Regions from separate parts of the Paenibacillus sp. FSL K6-4396 genome, predicted to be linked through region 1. Evidence: riboswitches for the same ligand, from Rfam matches in the RefSeq annotation. Region 1 holds a riboswitch; each other region holds the start of a gene.

Region 1 (5,736 bases):
TTCCTGAGCCACTTCCGGAACGGTACGGTCTGAAGCCCGGTACACATAAGACGTTGAGTTACCACTGCCGTTAACCGATTCAAGCGGATATGTGTCCTGAACAGAAGGTGCTCCGCACGCGGACAACAGAGACATCACAAGGCTGAGGACCAGCATTAATTTTAATCCATGCGCCAAGCGTTTTTTCATTGGGAACCTCTCCTAGCTCGAACGAATTACTTTGATATCCGCAGGAAGAATGGACTCACCCTCATACAGTGTAAATCTTCTGTCTTGCCACTCCACCCGAAGAAGCATATTATCATCCGACTGATACTGCCATACCAATTGTTCTCCAGCCTGGCCATATGGAGTTCTACCTGCCGTTGATACCATACCTCCATACTCTTCCTCCAGATGAAATGCGCGTCCATCCAGGTCCAGCAATGTGGGCACCTCATCAGGTGCATCAAGCCTGCCATCAATTGGTGTATATAGAGCGTAACGTGTGAGTTCCCGTTCTTCGATATGCAAATATCGAAATGCGGTACCATCCTGCAGCGTGAGCACAACTGCATTTCGAGCGCGATTTTGTACCCGACCAACGACTTCATAAGTAACCAGAGAAACCTCACAGATATCACCAGGTGCAAGCTGAAGCATCGTTTTCTCTGCCTGCGGTGGTTCAGGTTTTGTTAGTATTCCTTTAATTCGTTTCCATACACTCATGAGAATTACTCCTGTTCCTTATCTTATAAACAAGCTGCAATAATCAGTGCGCCCACGATATGTAAAGCGCCAGAGAACAATCCGTATCCTGTCTTCCCTTGTTGAATTCCTGTATCCAGATCCAGATTGGCCCATTTGCGAATCATAAAGTGTACAACACTCTCCAAAATCAACAAAATGATAAAGGATACAACGGAGACCAACAATGCTTCTCCAAGATGACCAGCCGTAGAAATGGACGTAGCGAGTACATACCCTTGTGCAAATAATTTCATAACCATCCGTGTAGTAACGGCCATATTGCCAGCCTTAACTTCAGCAAAATCCTTATATTTCGTGAACAGTGAATCTACATACATCAAGACAAACAGCAAAACCGAACCAGATCCGGTCCAGACCAGCATCGCCAAAATATTCAAATCCATTTACACAGCCCCCACATATCAACATGAACCGCATTTAAAAGCGAAGGAGAAATACTCTTCTCCTCCGCTGGTTAACCCTGCTGACAACCAAGGTATTAGTTCTTATTATCGTACTGTTTCATCAATGCTGCGAGTTCGTCTTCAACAGCCTGATCTTTACCCAACTTCTCGAACTCTTCATCCAAAGACTTGCCTTTGGAAGACATTTCGTTACTTGCTTCCGCCTGTGCTTCCATCTGCATCATTTTCTCTTCCATACGCTTCATACCAGCACTTGCAGTATCAGAACCAAACCCATTCAACGCTTTGTTGATTTCAGTTTGGGCTTTTGCTGCATTGTAACGTGCTACCAGTGTTTCGCGTTTGTTCTTCATTTGAGTCAGTTGCTTACGCATCTCGTCGAGCTTGCCACGCAGGTTATCTGCCGAAGCCTTGTTTTGGTCATAGCTGGTTTTGTACTCAACCATCTTCTCCTCAGCAGCCTTTTTCTCTTCCAGGGCACGTCGAGCCAAATCCAGATTCTGAGCACGTGCCGCCGTATGCGCCTGCTCTTCACGTTTCTTCACAAGAGCTTCCTGCTCTTCGAATAACTGCTTGAATTTCTTCTCAATGGCGATCTGTTGAGCTACTGCCTTCTCTGCATCTTCCAAATCCTCTTGCATGTCACGGATATATTGGTCCGTCATCTTGATTGGATCTTCCGCTTTGTCAATAATGGCGTTGATGTTAGACATGGTTAGATCACGCAAACGTTTGAAAATGGACATTATGTTATTCCTCCTAGTCGATATTACATCGTATATAAACATACATACGTAACAATCTACAACTCGTTTCAATTTTAGCAAATAAAATCAAAACATTCGATGGCACTTATGTCAGGAAGATCGTTTATCTTTGTTCAGATGATCCTCCATCAACCTCTCTGCAGTCTGCACGATTTCGTCGATTTGCATCCGCGTGATGGAATCAAAATGAATACCCATGATTACCGTAACAGTTACTTTCAGCTGCAAGGCAGCCTTTCGGGCGAGCCGCTCACACAGCTCTTGTTCTTTATGCCCAGGAATACGGACCGTCGTCCCGCTTACGCGCTCATGATCCACGTAGAACGTGGCTACGGCGCCAATATGCGCCTTTCCTCCGGTAACGAAAAAAACCTTATCTTCTCCTGCTTCAATCACCTGTAAACGTATGGATTTCAAATCATATGTACTCATACCCATCCACCTATCCTTTTCTATATGTTATATATGGAGGAATTATGGCTGTCATGAGCTAAATCGGCAATGAAACTTCTCACACTGCGCATATTTTATGGAACCCCCGGGTATACCAAGGAGAACGTCATTTTGGAAAAGGAGGCCGATATTATGCGCGTACGCCTCATTATGCTGATGGTTATCGTTATTTTTCTCGGAGGATATCATGCTCCAGTTTCAGCGCGGGATGTTTCAAGCCCGCCAAGTGAATCAGTATCAGGTTCGGATTCTGCGGAAGAAGAACAACTGACATTGGGACAGTTACGTCAAAAATATGCCGACACGTTCAAAACCAATGGTCCTTCAACCAAGAAGGTTGCACTGACTTTCGATGATGTACCTGATCCACGGTTTACTCCACAAGTACTGGATGTATTGAAGAAATACAATGTCAGAGCTACATTCTTCATCGTGGGTAGTCGTGCTGAGAAACATCCGGATCTTGTGAAACGCATCATCAAGGAAGGGCATATGGTTGGTAATCACAGCTACAATCATCCTGAATTCAGTAAGCTGTCGATGAATGCCTTTCGCAAACAAATTTTACATACCGGGGATATTATTCGACGTTTGGCGGGATATACGCCCAAGATGATTCGGCCGCCTTATGGAGACATTAATGAAGAACAGCTGAGATGGGCTGCCAAACAACACTATAGCATTGTGAACTGGAACGTAGACTCCCTGGACTGGAAAGGCCTTTCAAAGGAACAGGTGAAAGATAATATTCTTTCTGCTGTAAAACCCGGCTCCATCGTTTTGCAACATGCTGGAGGCGGTGTAGGATCAAACCTGAACGGCACGGTTGAGGCTTTGCCTGAAATCATTGAAGAATTGCGTAATCGGGGATATGAACTGGTCACCTTGGACGAAATGTTGGGATTGCCAAAGGCCAAAGATTAGGATGACCGTGATACCAAATAATGAGAATATTAAAAGGGTGCTGTTCAATCGCGAATTAGCGACTGGCAGACACCCTGTTTGAATTCATTTTAAATGTTATTTTCTCTCTACTTCAGAATGTACAGCTCAATATCCTGAAAACCAAATGAGCTTACAGACTGTTTGCTACCCGGGATAAAGATATCAATCCGGTGACCTTTGATTGCACCGCCCACATCTCGCGCTGTGGCTACAAAAGCCTGTTTTGGCAATCCTGGATGGCTATGACCAGTTACCAGTACTTTGGTTCCGAGTGGAATTACACTTGGATCAACTGCAATCGTGCCCAGTTCAAGATCATTTCCGAAATAATCGACTGCACCCCAGCCTCCATTTTCAGACGGATCTGCAGAGTATGCCGTTGCTTTTACGTTCACAGCTTTGCTGTAATCGAATGTTTTACCCCAGGCTTGAACAACTTTGTTATCTGCGTTAACGTCCAAGCTCGCTGTAGTAACAGTCTTCGCTTGGGTCTTGCTCTCCGCTGCCGCAGCGGCTGCTACATTGTTTGACTTACCGGGAATCGTAATTTTCAAACCACCATAAATGTTGTAAGGCGAAATGTCGTTGTTTGCTTTAACTAACGTGTTAATTGCTACTCCGTATTGTTTCGATAAGGTGTAGAAGGTATCCCCCTCTTTGGCCACATGAACTGAATCGGCGTGAGCCGGAACGGCTTGAATGAGCATTGCTGTTGTCATTAATGCTACTGCTGTTTTGGCTATACGTTTCTTGTTAATCATGGTCTTCCTCCCTCATTGTGCCTGCGAAGTTAGTTGTCGGATTCGGATGAGGAGCCCATCCTATAGGTTCATCATTACATTTGAAACGATATGTACCCCTAATTCACCCCAAGCAGTGTGCTGTAGATCTTCCCCCTGCACAATCTGCATCGTTACATCCCCCGCACTCCCTGTCCGGAAGTTTCGGCAGAGTTCAATATATCACAATTTTGTAACCTGAACTTGTAGTAATTCTTACCAAATGGTTTTAACATGTGTAAGCACGTGTAAGAATACTGAATACTCTAAAACTGTTGGGCGAGATGTCCCCTATATATTTGGTAACAGAATAGTTACTTTTCCGAATCCTATATTTGATTATTTTCAAACAAAAAATAGCGTCACCGACTCGAGGTCAGTAACGCTATTTAATCACTTCATTTAGAGTACTTTCGCAAGAAAATCACGTGTACGTGAATTTTTCGGTGCTCCAAACACCTCATCAGGTGTTCCCTCTTCCACAATAACCCCGCCATCCATGAACAGGATCCGGTCTCCCACTTCACGTGCAAAACCCATCTCATGGGTTACGATGACCATCGTCATCCCGCCTTCTGCAAGACGTTTCATGACATCCAGTACCTCACCGACCATCTCGGGGTCCAATGCCGACGTAGGCTCGTCAAACAGCATGACATGAGGCTGCATGGCCAATGCTCTAGCAATGGCGATCCGCTGCTTCTGTCCACCGGACAGCTGATTCGGGAATGTATCTTTTTTATCATACAAGCCCACGGTATTAAGCAAATCAGCAGCAATCTTCTCCGCTTCCAGAGTAGATTGTTTCTTCACTTTAATCGGAGCGATCGTGATATTTTGCTCTACCGTTTTGTGTGGGAACAGGTTGAAGTGCTGGAACACCATGCCCATTTTCTCACGAGTTGCGTTGATGTTATGCTTGGGGTCCGTGATTGACACGCCTTCAAAATCAATCTCTCCTGAGGTAGGCTGTTCCAGTAGGTTCAAACAACGCAAGAATGTACTTTTACCTGAACCGGAAGGACCGATGACCACGACAACCTCACCTTTGCCAATCGTCACGTTTATGCCCTTAAGCACATCGTTATTACCATAAGATTTGTGTAATTGTCTAACGTCTATCACTTGCACTCAACTTCCTTTCCAGTCGTCCCAGCAGCTTGGACAAAATGAACGTCATTACAAAGTAGATGGCTGCTGCAATCAAAAATGGACTCAATCCTTGGTACGTAATGTTTTTGACAACACTTGCCTGATACATAATATCCACCATACCGATAACGGAGATAATGGAGGATTCTTTAATGATAGTTATGAATTCATTACCAATCGCTGGTAATACAGCTTTGAAGGCTTGTGGCAATATGATATAACGCATCGCGGCGCCTCTTCCCATACCTAATGAACGCGCTGCCTCCAACTGACCACGATCCACACCTTGGATACCCGCACGGAAAATCTCCGCCAGATAGGCACCACTGTTGATTGAAAGTGTAATGATACCTGCCTGAAGTGCAGTGAAGTTAATGCCAAAGCTCAGGGAAAAACCATAGTAAATAATCATCAATTGTACCAGCATCGGTGTGCCACGGATCACTTCAACGTAAGCTGTACCGATCCAGCGCAAGATTGCAGCGT
Region 2 (5,736 bases), 3.9 Mb from region 1:
AATTCACTTCGGATGAAAACTCATAATTATTCAGATCGATGAATACGATTAATGCACAAGCAAAAGACCCACAACCGATCTTTCCGGTCAAGGGGCCTTTTGCTTTTTTTCTTTTAGACTGTGTTTAAAGATCCGCCCTAGGCGAGTGCTTCCTTCAATACATCTGGAGAAGCATTCCACCAGTCTTCGTTGTGTGAGATCAGCAGTGTCTTAAGTGCAGCTCGAGCTTCAGGTCCAAGCTCATCCAGCATGAAGCGACGCTTCAAGGCATAATCCATGCGATTCACATGTTCCGCCAGCAGTTTCCATCCACGTCTTGCTTCCGTATCAATCCACATCTCACATGCCGTTGCTCCACCATACAGTTGGCCTTCCTCCGTGCGATCGACAGCTACCCATACCAGCCATACCTGGCGTCCGTTGGGCACATCCTCACGATTGGTAGAGAACTTGATATTGCGTTCCACTTTGCTCTTCGCATGCATCGCACCAATATCGATTTTGGCTTCGCCATTATCAATAATGACCGGGGAAAGGTTATTCAGTTCAATGGAGCCTGCACCGAAGCCTTTATGCTTGCTTTTTGCACTAACGATATTCAAGGCAATCTGTTTTTTGCCGTTTTGCTCGTTTTGGTCCATGTTTATAGCCTCCAAGGGTTGATACAAATATTTTAACTAATAATTGTCCCATTGCAAACATATACATGCTGTAGATGCTTGTCAACGGGAGGTATTTAACGATGATTCCACGACGCGCCAAGAGCTGGCTCACTGTATCCCTGGCCCTGTGTGTACTTGCCGGAGGGATATGGATCACTCTGGGTTATAATCGCTCAACTCATTCCGAATTGCCAGTACTCGCCCCCGAATCGGGCAAGCCCAAGGCAATAGCTCCAACACCAGCTCCTCCAGAAAGTGTACAGACCCCTACTGCCGAAGTGTACAGCAACCGTGTTGTGGAATATCACATGGATGTAAAACTGGTCGAAGGGAATGTACTGGAAGGGACTCAGACGATTACCTGGACACATCCAGGTAAAAAGACCGTCAGCGAGCTTTACTTTCATATGTATCCCAACGCCTTCTCTTCTGCTGACACCACCTTTATGAAGGAATCCGGTGGAAAGCTTCGGGGTGATGTCATGCCTACCAATGGTTATGGCTCCATGAACATTACCGAAATGAAAACGGAGGACGGGCTCTCTCTGCTGCATCGGATGCAGTATGTGCAACCAGATGACGGAAATATCAAGGACACCACCCTCATTAAAGTACGCTTGCCCAAACCCGTCAAAGGCGGGGAAAGCATTACGCTCCACACCAGATTTGAAGTGAATCTGCCGAAGATTTTTGCACGAATGGGAACTGCTGATCATTTTGTCATGGCAGGTCAATGGTTTCCCAAATTAAGTGCCTATGAACCTGTAGGCAGGCGTGGACAAACAACGGAAGGCTGGAATCTGCACCAGTACCATGGCAACTCAGAGTTTTACGCCGACTTCGGTATATATAGTGTACGTATTCGGGTGCCTGAAACATACAAAGTGGCTGCTACCGGATTTCCGACGCAGCAAGCCGTGGTGAAAAATGGAGAAAAGGTCTATCAATTCTATGCCGATGATGTGCATGATTTCGCCTGGGCAGCCTCACCCGATTTTGTGTACGCCGAGGAACCCTTCTCTGCACCCAATGTGCCTGGTGTACGAATCAAGTTATATCTGGACCCAGCTCATCAGGATCTGAAAGAACGTTATTTCTACGCCGCGAAGGCCGCTCTAGCCAATTATAGCAAATGGTTTGGCCCATATCCTTATGCTACCTTATCCATCGTAGTTCCACCCAAAGCGGGGAACGGTGCTGGAGGTATGGAATACCCTACACTAGTTACGGCCTTTGGAGCCGATGATACTACGCCAGGTTATGACCTGGAACGTACCGTAGTCCACGAGATCGGACACCAGTACTTCTACGGCATGGTTGCCAGCAACGAATTCGAGGAAGCCTGGCTGGATGAGGGGTTCACCTCTTATGCAGAAGACAAACTAATGGAGCAGGAATACGGATTGATTCCAAATCTGCCGGTACAATCGGGACTGATTACTTCTCCTTCATCGTTAACACAAGAATCCTGGAAGTTCGATTCACAGAATGAGTATGCAGCCAATGTCTATACACGTGGCAAGCTTGTATTGCTTGGTATTGAACACCAAGTCGGTGCCAAAAAGATGGAACGCATTCTCTCTACCTATGTGAAGAAGTACCGCTTCAAACATCCCACTTCGGCTGATTTTCAGAACGTTGTGGAACAAGTGACCCGCACTTCCTGGTCTGATTATTTTGATCAATATGTCTATGGTAACGGGATGGCTGACTTTGCTGTAGAGAAGATTCGTGTTACGCCCGTACAGAAAGACGGTCAAACATTGTACGAGTCATCCGTGACGATCGCAAAAAAAGGGAGTGATTACAGCGCCGTTCCTGTTCGCATTGCTTTTGAAGACGGGCATATCCTCACCAAGCAATGGAATGGCAAAGAAGATCGCATCACCTATAAATTAACTCACACATCCCCCGTATCCTGGGCCATGACCGATCCCCTGTACTCGATCGTGCTGGAGAACCGCCATATGAACAATTTCCTGAAATCCGGACTGGATGAGCGGGCGAAGTCCCGCTGGAGCATGAGTGTAACCAAACTAATAGAAGCCATATTCGGAGGTCTGTCATGGTGAGGTGGAAACGGTGAAAGCGAAAATACGTGAAGGCTGGTTTCTCGTCCGTCAGCATATGTTCATTGCCGCACTCTTATTTCTCTATCAACTCATTTGGGGATATTTCTTCTATCGAATGGTACAATCGGCGGTCATCCCACTGCTCCTGCGCTATCCAGATGCTGATGCGGGGGAGCTGAGTACACTTTTGTTCAAAATGGAAAGTCAACTTAACCTGTCTACCCATCCGGAGGTTCATCGTTATCTATGGATTCTCGGGGGCATGCTGCTGGTTCGCATGTTGATCAGCCCCCTCATTCAGGCAGGACTGCTCTACTCACTTCAGCACTTTAATTCTACAGAAGAGCGCATCCCCTTTGTCCGCGGAATCAAAAATCTGTGGAAACCGATGCTGCTGCTACACACCGTACGTACATTATTGATCCTTCTGCCCGCCTACTGGCTCATACCGAAGCTCTACTCTATTCTCATGGAAGGTTTTCATTCCCTTCAATTACTTTTGCCTGGTATACCTTATGTTGCTGCCTGGATTGTATATGGCTGGATCATCCACCATGCCATACTCTACATGCAGTTCGGTGTTTCGGCACCAGAAGGAGAAGGCGGGGCTCACGGTACCCTCAAAGCACTCTGGATTGCACTGCGTCATCTCATCGCTGTAATCGGCATTGCACTCCTGCTGGGCGGAGTACACCTGCTCGTCTTTGGGGCATTCACTTCAGCCTCATGGTTATTAACGGGACTTACCGGACTTATACTACAACAGACGTATCCACTTGCCAGATGTCTATTGAGTCTGTGGAAAATATGCAGCCATTTCCGATTATGGCAGTCCAAAATATCCAAAGGTGAGAGCAGATAGATTAAAAATTGTTACCATCACAAGTTAAACTCATGGCCTAATATGTACTTATAAATAGGCAAACCTCAACCTTTCCCCGTCAAAGGTCGAGGTTTTTTTTGCTAAATTTGTTGCTAAACGTTGCCAAAGCCGTACTCCTCTGTTACAATAATCGCAGTGAGTTTTTAGTAACAACTTTGTAATCTTTACATTCATATTTGTAACTACTTAAAATTAAATCGTCATTTCTTGATTTCGCAGGTGCATAACTAGCACAGCCAAATTCCTGGCACCTGGGAAGCGGGGGAACCAGTTATGGGTGAATTGATCTTGCTACAGAGGGATCATAGGGGACCTTCAACCGAATCCTTAAGCTAACCTCGCAGGCATTGGAAGGGGAATATCTCTTGTTCAAGAAGAAATTAACCGCAGCTGTACTTAGCATCACATTCGCTTTATCGCTTGGTGCAGGTAGCGCATTCGCAGATTCAAAGATGGACACAGTAATTGATTCAGCAATGGGAACTACATACAAAAGTGGGGGAACAACGCTTAACGGCTTTGACTGCTCCGGATTTACACGGTATGTATTCGACAAGTTGGGTATTGATTTGGCACGCCAATCCAGTTCCCAATTCGACATGGGCGATTCTGTATCCCGCATGGAAATGAGAGCTGGCGATCTGGTGTTCTTTAATACAACAGGTAAAGGCGTATCCCATGTAGGAATCTTTGTAGGGGATGGAAAGTTTGCACACTCCTCTTCTTCCAAAGGCGTTACGATCAGTGCATTGAGTGAAAACTATTGGGCCAATCGTTATGTTGGCGCGAAACGGATTATGAGCACGGACGCATATGAATCACTGGCCCTTGACTAGGGACAAGCTGAGCAACATAATGCTGTAACCATTAACCATACTGGAACGAAGCAAGAAGCATAACAGAACCGCCCGGTACATTCTCCGCAGGAATGTATCCGGCGGTTTTTTTGTGCTTCAATCCTTATTCATGTTGCAAGGTATACTCTGGGTATATCCTGCGACATCAACAGGTTCATTTTGCGTTCGTTCGTCCGTGCCCTTATGATGTTTTTACCCATCCCGTTATAATATAAACGAAATTACCGGAACTTTTGTTTCATTTTTTTTCTGGGGAAGGAAGACTTGCTAAAAGAACATCACTTTTGTAGAGTGGACAAAGAGTTCTGTTTCAAGGAAAGGAGCATGCAAGTGTATGAAGGAAGCCCCTGTGACGTTTCACGTTGTACCCATGCGAGAAGAACATGCGGAGCTCATCTGCAGTTGGCAGTATGATCCGCCTTACAATATCTACAGCTGGCTCCCCTGGGAGCAGATGAAAGCTCTGGAAGTGGAATTCGGAGATGCACAGCTGCGACAGGAGCAATATGCAATCGTCCTGGATCAGAACGATCGTATATGTGGATTTGCTCAATACTTCCCACTTCAAGGGGTAACCCGGATTGGCCTCGGCATGCATCCAGAGCTGTGTGGTCAGGGTCAAGGGACAGCTTTTGTCACGGCCATTGTACAGGAAGCCATTCGCCGAAATCCGAAGAATGAGATCGATCTGGAAGTGCTCACTTGGAATGCTCGTGCCATTCAAGTCTATCTGAAGAGTGGATTTGTCACCCAGGATACATACGAACGACAGACCCCAAGCGGCTTAAAGCCCTTTCACTGTATGGTTTATGAAGGGCCTCGTGATTAGAATCTCTTGCAAAACAACTAAATTTGCGCCTTGTTATGTGATTAGTTCAAAATTTTCCCACAAAATGCTATGATGTCAGTACAGGTTCCGTTATAATGATATGGATAGTTTTAGGTTAGATGATCTTTCATTCTGGAGGGGACATAAGGGATGCACAAATGGATCATGAGCGGAGTATTTTTTGCAGCATGCGCTTTAGCTATTGTTTTAATGTTTACGCTTCCAGGGAAAGAAGAAGTGGCTGAAGAAGCCAAGCCAACCATGCCGGAAGTCACATTGGATGCCGGACAGGCTGAAGCACTGGTCAAAGCCAATTGTATCTCCTGTCACGGGGATCAGCTGCAAGGTGGCGTAGGACCTGCTCTGGCAAACATCGGCAGCCAGGATGATCTGGAGAAGATCTATTCTACGATTGTCAAAGGTAAAGGTGGCA
Region 3 (5,736 bases), 2.5 Mb from region 1:
CTTTGTAGGCCCAGGATACCTCGTTGCCGTAGGTTACATGGACCCCGGGAACTGGGCAACAGATATCGCAGGCGGCTCGCAGTTCGGGTACACCTTGTTATCCGTTATCCTGTTATCGAACCTGATGGCCGTTGTCCTTCAGTCGCTGGCTGGCAAACTCGGTATCGTCACTGGACGGGATCTGGCTCAAGCCTGTCGTGAACGATTCAGCATGCCTGTTGTCGTGATGTTATGGATTCTGTGTGAACTCGCCATTGCAGCTACCGATCTGGCTGAGGTCATAGGTTCTGCTATCGCATTAAAGCTGTTATTTAACATCCCCATGTTATATGGCGTTATTATCACCGCAGTTGATGTACTCCTGATTCTTGTACTGCAAAACAAAGGTTTCCGCGCTTTGGAAACACTCGTCATTGTGCTAATGGCGACCATTGCCCTCTGCTTCGGGATTGACCTCTTCCTGGCGAAACCCGATATGGGCGGTGTTCTCCATGGTTTTGTACCAAATGTTGAGATTTTGCAAAACCCGGCCATGCTCTATATCGCTATTGGTATTATTGGAGCAACTGTGATGCCGCATAATCTGTATCTGCATTCTTCCATTGTGCAGACCCGTCAGATCGAACAGACCGCACAGGGCAAAAAAGAAGCTATTCGGTACTCGACCATGGATTCTACAATCGCGTTGACACTGGCCCTGTTCATCAATGCGGCCATCCTGATTGTATCTGCTGCTGTATTCCACAGTGCTGGTATGACGCAGGTTGCCGAGATCGCAGATGCCTATCATCTGCTGACACCTCTATTGGGTACTACGGTTGCAAGTATTCTGTTCGGTGTGGCGCTGCTAGCATCAGGTCAGAACTCTACCCTTACAGGTACACTCGCTGGGCAGATCGTTATGGAAGGTTTCCTGAACATTCGAATTCCGGCTTGGCTGCGCAGACTGGTCACACGTCTGATCGCCATCATCCCGGCGGTAATTGTGACAGCCATTGCAGGAGAACATGGCACAGAAGAACTGCTCATTTTGAGCCAGGTCGTGCTGTCGCTTCAACTGCCCTTTGCTGTGATTCCCCTGGTGTTGTTCACAAGTGATAAAAAAAGTATGGGTGCATTCGCCAACAAATTGTGGCTCAAAATCATCTCATGGGTCATTGCCGCGATTATCGTTGTGCTGAATGTATATCTGATCATTCAGACGATTCGGTTATTCTAATCTCGTTCTTATCGACTAAATCCTAAAAAGGCTGATCAACTCCGGTATTCTATACCCAAGTTGATCAGCCTTTATTGTTGCAATACAGCAACATGTTTCCTTTTATAATAAAACTCATACTCCAATAAATAACCATCTGAATCTAATTCTGATTTGGCATCAGTAACGGCAGGAGTTGATCCAATGAATCCACAGTCCAATCCGCACGTTTGTCATCCGATAGTTCTGGCTGGAATCTTCCGTAACCCTGCATAATTCGAATCGTACGCATGCCCAGCTTCCGAGCAGGTATAATGTCGTTATCAATCCGATCACCGATCATGACGGCTTCCTCCGGTTCACAACCAGCCTGCTTCAAGGCCACAGCGTATAACTCAGGGTCTGGCTTGGACACTCCTTCTTCAGCCGAACACGCCAGAACATCAACATACTTCCGCAAGCCGTAGCTCTCCAGTCTCTCTTCCGTTCCAGGACTCTGATTGGCAATAATGCCAATGCGATAATACCGTGACAACTGCTGAAGAACGGAATCCGCTGAAGGAAAAGGATGTTCAAGATCTTTTTGAAATTTCAGCTTGTCCTGAATCTGTTTTTGGTGTCCCTCGTCTTCAACGAATGTGCGAATCGCCACTCTCATAGGCCATTGCTCATATTTTCGGTAACAGTTCGCAAACAGTTCGCGTACCGCCTCAATTGTCACCGGATACCCCAAAGCACAAGCTTCACGGACGAACTGTCCGATAATATCATCAACCGGCTCCCATTCATCCACCAGCGTATCTCCAACATCAAAAAACAACCATTTCAATCCACCTACATCCGGCACACCAATTCCTCCTTGTAAGCATAAAAAAGAAGACTCACCATCACGCATGAGTCTCCTCAAACTTCCGTTTATCGATACATTCAATTATAACAGGCACCTTACACCTGAGCAATCACAAGCTATGGCATTAACCATTGAGGAGAAAGCCAACTTCCCCATTGAGCGAATATACAATCCGGTCTGCGCCCATGCCCCGATAGATGCCCTTAGGATGACTCTGCTCCGTAATCACGCACAGGGATTTCGAAGTCCATGAACGGCAGATCTGTAAATAACGACAGGTCAGATTCAGGCTGTTCTCGAAAATAAACACGTTACCTACGCTGCCCTGCGGCAAAAACCATTTTTGAGCTGCAGCTGTATTCATGCGAATGACATGTTCTACTCCGATTCTACGGAGTCTGCGCTCTTCCCCTGCACTGTTGGTTAGAACGGCAAACGGCATTTTTTTGTACATCAGCAATTTAATAAATTTGCGTCCTGCTTCATTTGGAGCAGTCACTAAAATCATCTCAGTATCCATCATTCGTTCCTCCCTTGGCGTGAAAAGACAACAAAAAAGAAGCGTGGGGGACCAAGGCCTCCCGAACGCTTCTTAAATAACCCATGGCGAAAACACCATGAACCAGCGTACGGCTTGTTGCCTCTCCCTTTAACGCTTACGAGGTTAGCTGACGGATTCGGGCGCGAGAGTCGCCCTATTTCCGGCTGTCACCGGAAAATTCACCCCATGAATGCCCACTGTCCTGGACAGCGCATTCCGTTGGTTCCCCCGTTTCCCATTCATCAATGAATGGAAACTCAGCGATTAAAACATCGTTCGTATATCTTAAGGTAAGATCGAGCGATATTATCGTTTGTTTCGTTTTTCAAGTACAATTTAGTTTAAATTGAAATTACGTTATGAATCATACACCCCCGCCATGACGGTGTAAAGTCCTTACAGATCACCAAATCGGCAGATTTTTGCCAATACTCGTTTATAATAACGCTTACAATAAGGTTATACTCTATCCACCTCTTCAAGGCTATCTAATTCTCACTCTGACGAAAATCACTTCGCAATTCATTCACGTATTCTGCACAACTTGCCTGTTTTGATGCTATTAACACCACATTAGTTTTGCAATATTTAATTGTAGCCAATATAATAGAAGATATAAGAGTAAATAAATGGAGGCGATTTAGATGACAGTCTACGATTACAAAGTGAATACCCTTCGCGGTCAAGAAGTTGAAATGTCCGACTACCGTGACAAAGTGCTCCTGATTGTGAATACGGCAAGCTCATGCGGCCTTACTCCTCAATTCAAAGGTCTGCAAGAACTGCAAGACAAGTTTCAAGATGCTCCATTTGAAGTTCTTGGTTTCCCAAGCAACCAGTTTGCACAGGAAAAAGGATCTTCCGACGATATTGCCGAGTTCTGTCAGATGAATTATGGCGTAAGCTTCCCAATGTTTGAGAAAATTGATGTGAACGGCTCAAGCGCTCACCCTCTTTTCCAACACCTTAGCACAGAAGCTCCTGGCCTGCTCGGTTCCAAAGCAATCAAATGGAACTTCACCAAATTCCTTGTGGATCAGAACGGACAGGTACTGAAACGTTATGCTCCCAAAACAACACCGGACAAGATTGAAGAAGATATCAAGAACTTACTTCAAAAATAATACACAGGCCACCCGTAGCCGTAAGGTAGAGCACCATTGCCCCGGTAATGGATGGCTTTTTTTCTCAACCCAGATGTCATACTGTTCGAAAAAGACAAAAAAAGAAGCTCTCCAATAACGGAAAGCTTCTTCTTCATCGTTCATATGATGCGGTCGAGAGGACTCGAACCTCCACGGGCATACGCCCACTACCCCCTCAAGATAGCGTGTCTGCCATTCCACCACGACCGCATGTCGTAAATAATCGGCAACAGAATTGATTATACCGGGTTCAGAACTAAAAGTAAAGTATTTTTTAATACTACTTTTTCAGCTAGGCATTTTCATCAAAAATCGCATAATCTCGTCATCTTTACCCATGAACTGCATATTATTAGATTTGATCTCCTCTTTTTCGGTAAGAGCCGATCTTGTTGATTCATTTATATATAGTCCTTCCTTCTATATAGTTCTCCCTGCACTCCACCACACAAATGACACATTAAAGTTATATAAAATAACACAAATATTAAATAACAGATTTAATCCATTAAATTTCACGGATACCATTGACAAAAAGCGGACATTTATGGGAAGATAACTATCATATAATTCGGATTTATAAACATAAAGCAAACAAAAAGGATTATAGATGTCACTATAAGTGACATTTAACGAACACAGGAGGCGAATGATTGTGAACCGTGGGAATAAGCTGCTCGATTATGTCAACCTGCTTGATTCCTCTATTCAGGTTGGAGGGTTCACCCATTCCTTCGGCATGGATATCCATATCAGGGAGGGTACCATTCGTAATGCTGAAGATCTCGAATCATTCATGCGTTGTCAGTTGCATCCCAGCATCGTTCGTCTTGAAGGTATGGCCATCAAAGGCATCTATACCGCAGCAGATCACAAAGATACATGGCGGATAGCTCTAATCGACAAGCTCGTCCATGTTCAGCGAACCCCTGGAGATCTCAGAGAACAAGCTGCCGCCATGGGTAAACGATTGATCAGACTTGCACGTGCTCTGCACCCCTGGATTGAATTCAGCCAGCTCGAACAGATCTTTGCCAAATACGATTCGGTTGGCTGCCTCTCCACTGTTCACGCCTGGATTAACCACCACCTCGACATCCCGGTCGAGGAGGCGGTCCTTGGTTACCTGCATTCAGCCATGAATGCCTGCATAACCGAAGCCTCCAAAGTCATTCCCCTGAACAACGATACAACCAAGGATCTGATGGTCCGCCTGGCCACAGATCTGGAGAATGAATGGAAGACCGTCAGCGCCTCGGCTGCGGATGGACTGGCACAGCCAACCTCGATGTCCATGAAATCGTTTTTCCCCAGTTTCCATATGCTTGGAGCTGGACTTCATGCCTACAGGGCCTAATCCTCTTCCTCCTCATACCTGCTCCCCTTCATTCAGACAAACTAAAAAACACGCGGCAACCTCCTTGCCGACGTGTTTTTTGTCATTTTATTTGTTTTATTTACGTATTTACGCCATTTATCATCACAAAATACACTTTTTTCCGTCTTTTTTAATTGTTAGATGACGAATTTGCGTATATAATGAAACATACAGCTCGCATTTCTATATATTCTACATGATGAAAGGGCGGCTGAATACTACATTCTAACCAGGGGTGAACCCTTTTGAACAAGAAAAAACCAGTTACTCCGTTCGGATGGGCCATCAAACGACGGCTAACCGAACTTCAAGTGGACCAGAAGACCTTTTGTGAACAGCATGGCATCCCACCCTATCGTTTATCCAATCTTATTCACGGCACACGCAAAGCAACCCGATTCAGGCACCTGGTCGCTGATATTTTGGATATTCCAGATGAACTGAGATAAGATTTCTGCCAAAGGAGGGTCTCATCCATGAGACATGTTACATCCGATCTGGAGAGGCTGTCGTTCCAGTCCATACGTCACCAGCTCATCATCGTTGATGACAATTGGATTATCCAAAGTTGTAACCGTGCCTGGCAACAGGGACTTGGTCAATGCTCACCAAACCCGGATATAC
Region 4 (5,736 bases), 1.8 Mb from region 1:
AACGCCAGATTGAACGAACTATACAACAATGGAGACAGCCATACTTGAATAGGGTTTGAGTCTGTCGTCAATGTGATGAATCGGGAAGCTCCTGGATGATGGATGGTACTAGTGATCATGAGCAGAGATAACAGCAGCATCATGGGCACGACGATGCTATTCATTTGAAGGATAGCCTGGATGCCCCGACCGAGAAGCAGATATGTCCCTACAAGTGTGACGATCAGACCGGTCTGATAATGCAAACCTAGATGTTCGACAAAGACGGAACCTGCTCCGGCAAGCATGACGCTGTTCACGCCAATGAGAATGAGAAGGGTCACCCAGGTGATCCATTTGCCCGCCTTGGGCCCGAATAAATGTTTGTTCAGGTCCTCATAAGAGCGGGACCCGGTATCGTGAGCGATCAGCATCATTTTGGTACCTAACCAGACAAAGAGCATGGTGGATAAGCCTATGGTGATGGTGGCCCATTTGCCATACTGGGTAAAAAACTGCAAAATTTCCTGCCCTGTAGCGAAGCCGGCTCCGACAACCGTTCCGATGTATGTAAATGCGATCTGCAGCACCCGAAATGCCTGTTTCATGTGTTTCCCCTCTCAGGCCCCTGTATAGTTTGGACATGCGGGTACCATGGTACAAGGTATGCTTGACCCACGAAAGTCATGACAATCGATAATGAGCTTTGGCTTGAATTGCTTCTCAAGGACAGCGCCCAGGCAATTTCGCTTGAACTTATAGATAGATATATGATACTTTTACCTCATAGGATAGGCTTGGGAGGTCAAATCATGGAATTATTGAAACAACGAATTTTACAAGAAGGTGTGGTTATCTCGGATCAAGTATTAAAGCTGGATGGTCTGTTGAACCACCAGATTGATCCTGCATTAACGATGGAGATGGGACGTGAGTTTGCTGCCCGTTTTCGTGAAAGTGGAGTAACTCGGGTAATCACGGTAGAATCCTCAGGGATTCCGGTTGCGTTTGCCGCAGCCTATGAACTTGGGGTGCCCCTTGTATTCGCCCGTCGTAAAAAAACACTTCTGGCTGATCCTGATGCTTACTGTGAACGTGTACCGTCCTTTACCAAAGGAATTGTAACTGACATTATGGTATCCCGCGAGTTCATTCATGAGAATGACCGCATTTTGTTCATTGATGATATTATTGCCAATGGAGATGCGGCTCGTGGCGTCATCAAAATTATTGAGCGTTCTGGCGCGGAACTCGTCGGATTCGGCGTTGTGGTCGAGAAAAGTTTCCAGGCAGGGGCACGCACGATTCGTGAACAGGGTATTCCGGTGGAAGCCTTGGTACGCATTCGTTCCCTGAACGATGGAACAGTACAATTTGACGATAACGAAATGTGACATTTTAAAGGAATAGGGCCTATTTTTTGAACTATGCCTTTGCATGACCGCCGATTTCATTTATAATGGGGTTATGTTAGGGAGAGGAGGCAACACCATGGGGAACCAACCGGCAACAGAACAATTTTTTAATGATAAGCTGGCGGAATCGAAAGTTCATTTTGAACGTGCCCTAGATTGTAAACATACGGAATTCGATGACCTTTATCCCTATATGATTGAACATCCTCAATTTTTCTGGTACAAACGCTATGTTGCCTGGTCAGAATTACTGACGATTGTAGGCTTGTGCGAAGAGTTGTCCTTCTCTTGGAAAGAACAATTTACACCGCATCAAGTGGAGTACCTTGAAGAACGTGTGATGTCCGCCAAAGTGCTTGATTTTTGGTTCGAGAAGAACGACAGCAAAGAGCACGCGCAGCGGTAACTTTCAGTCGGGACATAATTTCGAATGACATGACAGTCTAATACAGTCACGTGAGACCTAAATGACATTTCATTTAGGTCTCTTTTTGTAAATAAATTTGGAATATAGGAGCCATGCGAATGATTAGTGATACAGAATTGGACGCCCTGCGTCTGTCAGGTGAGAAAGTTAGAGTAGTACGGGACGAGCTGGAATCGAACGATGTAACCGGGATTGTTGTTGCCTGGGATGGCGAGCAGGTACTTATCCGACGTCAGAATCGACGTGTAGTTAAGCTGGATCGCAGTTACAAATATCAGCTGTTCAGCGAGCCGCGCCAGAGTCCACTTAGTGAGTAATAGCTTATGATTATGGCAGAGCCATGAGCGTTTAAATGTTTGGAATTACCATGATATCTTGGCATAATTGGCTCACTCGGGAGAGAAGATAGGTACAGTGAGGAAGATCTGTAACTATAAGCCGAGAGGGTGTGCTACAAGCCATGACATTGATGAATGATAAAGTTCATGCCTACAAGGATCAGATTGGAGCATTAAGCGATGTACTGCCAGGTGTGGTGAAGTCGTATCATGAGTTTACCGGAGAATGTTTCCAACCTGGCGTGATTGATGCCAAGACAAAACAGCTAATTGCGCTTGGGATTGGATTATTCGCCAACAATGAGGTATGTACCTTCTACCATGTAGAAGAAGCCCGTGCCAAGGGAGCAACAGATCAGGAGATTATGGAGACCGTTGCGGTGGCCGGAGCTGTTGGAGGAGGACATGCCCTCTCTCAGGGTGCGATGCGAGTGCAGAAGGCGCTGAATTAGTAAGCGATGCAACATACATTTTTCTAAGTACAAAAAAGGCATCCGGTTAATAACCGATGCCTTTTTGTATGTGAATTACATTTTACCTAACATTTTATCATACATAAACTGTCCAGTTACCCGACGTGCTGTTACGTAACGATCATTGAAGTATGGATTCGATAACTTCGTGATGCTTACACCTTTACTGCTGGAGGCATGAGCGAATTGTCCGCCGCCGATATATACACCTGTATGTGAAATGCCTTTGCCTGTTGTATTAAAGAACACCAGATCACCTGTCCGAACATTGCTCTTGGATACTGGCGTACCTGCTTTGGCTTGCTGCTGAGAAGTACGTGGCAATTCAATGCTGTATTTGTTGAAAAGATATCTCATAAAACCAGAACAGTCGAAGCCGGCTACAGTCGTGCCACCCCATTTGTAAGGAATACCTGTCATGTTGTTCACTACGGAGTTGATACTGCTTGCCTCTGTGCTTGTTGCCCCGGATGTAAATAATACAGCTGCTCCAAAAATGGAGATAATCAGTTTTTTCAAAATCAATGTTCTCCCTTCGATGCCTACGGAGTTAGCTAAGGGTTCGGTAGAAGGTTCCCTATATTTCCTATGTATAAGAATAATTCACCCAAATTGGTTCCCCCGTTTTCAAACATGAAACTCGGCAATGAATAATTAAGTTTTTGTAACTATTTGAAACTATATTGCATAAATGCGTAATTGTCAAACCCATTTAAAACCCTTCGTAATACCTCAATGTTAGCGGAATTAAGGTTTTTATATGAAAGAAGGGATCAAGTTTGGGTACCATTCATGACAAAAACGTCATTATTGGTTCGTTTAAGACGAATTTGGATAAATAAATAGGTTTGTCATGAGTTAAAAGAACTATCCCGTTATGTAGAATTAGAGAGATTATATTCATTAAGTTGCATATATTGACAAAAATCGATTTTTTGCATATTATCTGATTATCCAATCCACATATTGGATTAAAATTGATTTTATTATGCGATAATTACGCGTTTCATAAGTAAAGTAGAAGTGGAAGATTTATAAAAACGAACATAGGAGAGTGTTACATTTGAAAGCAAAGAAAATAATTACTTTTGTCCTGGCATGTACGATGGTGTTCTCAGCAGTTGGAATGGCAGTTCTCCCTGTAGGGACGGTATCTGCTGCGGATGCTTCAGGTACTACAGCGAGTATTTCTGATATTTTGAAGAACCAGCTCCCGGATGGAGGTTGGAGAAAAGATTATAAACAGACAAGTGGAGAGTGGGCGAAGTCCACGATAGACAACAAGGCTACATACTCAGAAATTAGAAGATTGGCGAAGGAATTTAAAAAGACGAATGATCCCCGATACTCCACAGCTGCAATCAAAGGGATTAACTTTTTGATCAACATGCAGTATTCAAACGGCGGATGGCCACAAGTTTACCAAAGCTCCGGATATCACAAGCATATCACTTACAATGATGATGCCATGATTAACGTAATGATCATGCTGGATGAAGTAGCAGCACGCAAAGGTGATTTCTCGTTTATAGACAGCACACTTGCTAACCGTAGTAAAAATTCAGTTGCCAAAGGTGTGGAGGCGATTTTGAATACACAGGTCGTTTCAGGTGGTAAGCTGACAGCTTGGGGACAACAACATGATTCCAGTTCCCTTAAACCAGCGAGCGCAAGAATCTACGAAGTGCCATCGCTGACAGCTGGAGAGAGTGTAACGATTGTTAAATTTCTGAAAACCAGATCTGCTAACGCTAAAATTACCGCATCCATTAAAGGAGCGGAGGCTTGGTTTAACAAGGTGAAAATTACGGGGTACAAATATGAAAGAGCTAATGGAGATAGTAAAATTATCGCTGATTCCAAAGCTGCACCAATTTGGGCACGCTTCTATGAGATAGGAACAGATAAACCAATCTTTATTGGTCGTGACGGGGTAGTTAAATACAAATTAAGTGATATTGATAAAGAAAGAAGAGGCGGGTATGCATGGTATGGCAACTGGCCTTCCAAGCTGTAAATTGTAGTATGCTTCCGTTTTAATGAACCAAACTCTTAGTAGTTAAAGGTAAAGCCTGAATCGACATGGACGTCTGGTTCGGGCTTTATTGTTATTATTTTCAGTGTTGACATGATAGATTCCACATGATATATTACTTCTTGTCGCCGATATTGATCACGGAGATACAATATGCGGTCGTGGCGGAATTGGCAGACGCGCACGGTTCAGGTCCGTGTGGGCTAACCCCCGTGGAGGTTCGAGTCCTCTCGACCGCATCTAATAAAAAGACTCCTTAAGCGTTAGCTTAAGGAGTCTTTTTTTGCATTTTTTGATATAACACTAGATTTAGTATCCAACAGGTTAGTGTTTAGCTGCACGTACAGCAAATGTCTTCCATCAGCCATACGGAACGTTTATTGTGCTGCGGTAACATTAACGCTGTCAATATTTGGTCCTTCCGATCCAGTGGTAACCACTTTCAATGTATTGGTCCCCGTGTTCATGGGGACCTGTATTGTTTTTTCAACCCAAGTGGACCAGCTTCCCGTTGCCGGAAAGGGGTCGTTGCTAATGACTTTGGTTCCGTTCACAAAAATGTCGAGGTTACGGGTTCCGCTTTCCAGCGCATAACGAAACTTTACGTTTTTAGTACCTGTAATTGTGTTATTAATACCGTTCCATTGAATGGCTGAACCAGTCATCGCATTGAAGTTAACATACCCGGAGCCAGTGTAACCAGGGTAGATCGTTTCAATGGTAGCATCCGTAAGAGTTGTTCCGGTCTCGGCTTCATAAGTAGTGCCGCTGCCTGTATTTCCGCCGTTATTCCCGCCAGTAATGTTGGCAACAAACGTTGTTACGCTCTGAGCCGGGAGCTGTGCCGAGAAGGCCCCATTGGATACGTTAAGCGAGGCCCCGCTTGCCAGGTTACGACTGCTGTCCGTAACCCAAGAAGACACCGTGGAGGCATTACCATTCTGCAGAACGAATTTTTGGCTTGTTGCCGAAGTTCCACGGTTAATTGCTACGACAACGACCTTGTTATCCCCTTTGTAGGCAGAAACAAATGTGTTTGTATCCGGATTTTTCGTTGCATCGACCCGCA

Evidence for each region. A riboswitch is a leader RNA that binds a small molecule or an ion and turns the genes downstream of it on or off. The one in region 1 is predicted to bind cyclic di-AMP.
Region 2: another riboswitch for cyclic di-AMP. It lies ahead of MHB85_RS00530 (C40 family peptidase); the one in region 1 lies ahead of MHB85_RS17490 (3D domain-containing protein).
Region 3: another riboswitch for cyclic di-AMP. It lies ahead of MHB85_RS07035 (hypothetical protein); the one in region 1 lies ahead of MHB85_RS17490 (3D domain-containing protein).
Region 4: another riboswitch for cyclic di-AMP. It lies ahead of MHB85_RS10395 (C40 family peptidase); the one in region 1 lies ahead of MHB85_RS17490 (3D domain-containing protein).

What each region holds. Positions count from the first base shown of each region.
Region 1 is NZ_JBBOCR010000001.1:4,041,942-4,047,677, forward strand. It holds gene MHB85_RS17460 (DUF4247 domain-containing protein) at 1-189, opposite strand, end outside; gene MHB85_RS17465 (DUF4178 domain-containing protein) at 202-708, opposite strand; gene MHB85_RS17470 (DUF350 domain-containing protein) at 732-1,133, opposite strand; gene MHB85_RS17475 (PspA/IM30 family protein) at 1,229-1,900, opposite strand; gene lpdD (prenylated flavin chaperone LpdD) at 2,012-2,353, opposite strand; gene MHB85_RS17485 (polysaccharide deacetylase family protein) at 2,507-3,298, shown strand; gene MHB85_RS17490 (3D domain-containing protein) at 3,406-4,080, opposite strand; cyclic di-AMP (ydaO/yuaA leader) riboswitch at 4,083-4,279, opposite strand; gene MHB85_RS17495 (amino acid ABC transporter ATP-binding protein) at 4,501-5,223, opposite strand; gene MHB85_RS17500 (ABC transporter substrate-binding protein/permease) at 5,210-5,736, opposite strand, start outside.
Region 2 is NZ_JBBOCR010000001.1:108,080-113,815, reverse strand. It holds gene MHB85_RS00545 (YwhD family protein) at 138-641, opposite strand; gene MHB85_RS00540 (M1 family metallopeptidase) at 743-2,734, shown strand; gene MHB85_RS00535 (hypothetical protein) at 2,745-3,596, shown strand; cyclic di-AMP (ydaO/yuaA leader) riboswitch at 3,842-3,979, shown strand; gene MHB85_RS00530 (C40 family peptidase) at 3,983-4,453, shown strand; gene MHB85_RS00525 (GNAT family N-acetyltransferase) at 4,809-5,303, shown strand; gene MHB85_RS00520 (c-type cytochrome) at 5,454-5,736, shown strand, end outside.
Region 3 is NZ_JBBOCR010000001.1:1,588,771-1,594,506, reverse strand. It holds gene MHB85_RS07045 (Nramp family divalent metal transporter) at 1-1,219, shown strand, start outside; gene MHB85_RS07040 (HAD family hydrolase) at 1,362-2,045, opposite strand; gene MHB85_RS07035 (hypothetical protein) at 2,173-2,568, opposite strand; cyclic di-AMP (ydaO/yuaA leader) riboswitch at 2,687-2,862, opposite strand; gene MHB85_RS07030 (glutathione peroxidase) at 3,234-3,713, shown strand; tRNA gene MHB85_RS07025 (tRNA-Leu) at 3,862-3,944, opposite strand; gene MHB85_RS07020 (urease accessory protein UreF) at 4,390-5,091, shown strand; gene MHB85_RS07015 (hypothetical protein) at 5,358-5,561, shown strand; gene MHB85_RS07010 (hypothetical protein) at 5,589-5,736, shown strand, end outside.
Region 4 is NZ_JBBOCR010000001.1:2,273,817-2,279,552, forward strand. It holds gene MHB85_RS10370 (YkvI family membrane protein) at 1-587, opposite strand, end outside; gene MHB85_RS10375 (xanthine phosphoribosyltransferase) at 792-1,373, shown strand; gene MHB85_RS10380 (hypothetical protein) at 1,471-1,800, shown strand; gene MHB85_RS10385 (hypothetical protein) at 1,920-2,138, shown strand; gene MHB85_RS10390 (carboxymuconolactone decarboxylase family protein) at 2,282-2,611, shown strand; gene MHB85_RS10395 (C40 family peptidase) at 2,687-3,151, opposite strand; cyclic di-AMP (ydaO/yuaA leader) riboswitch at 3,157-3,288, opposite strand; gene pelA (pectate lyase) at 3,687-4,649, shown strand; tRNA gene MHB85_RS10405 (tRNA-Leu) at 4,823-4,906, shown strand; gene MHB85_RS10410 (carbohydrate-binding protein) at 5,045-5,736, opposite strand, start outside.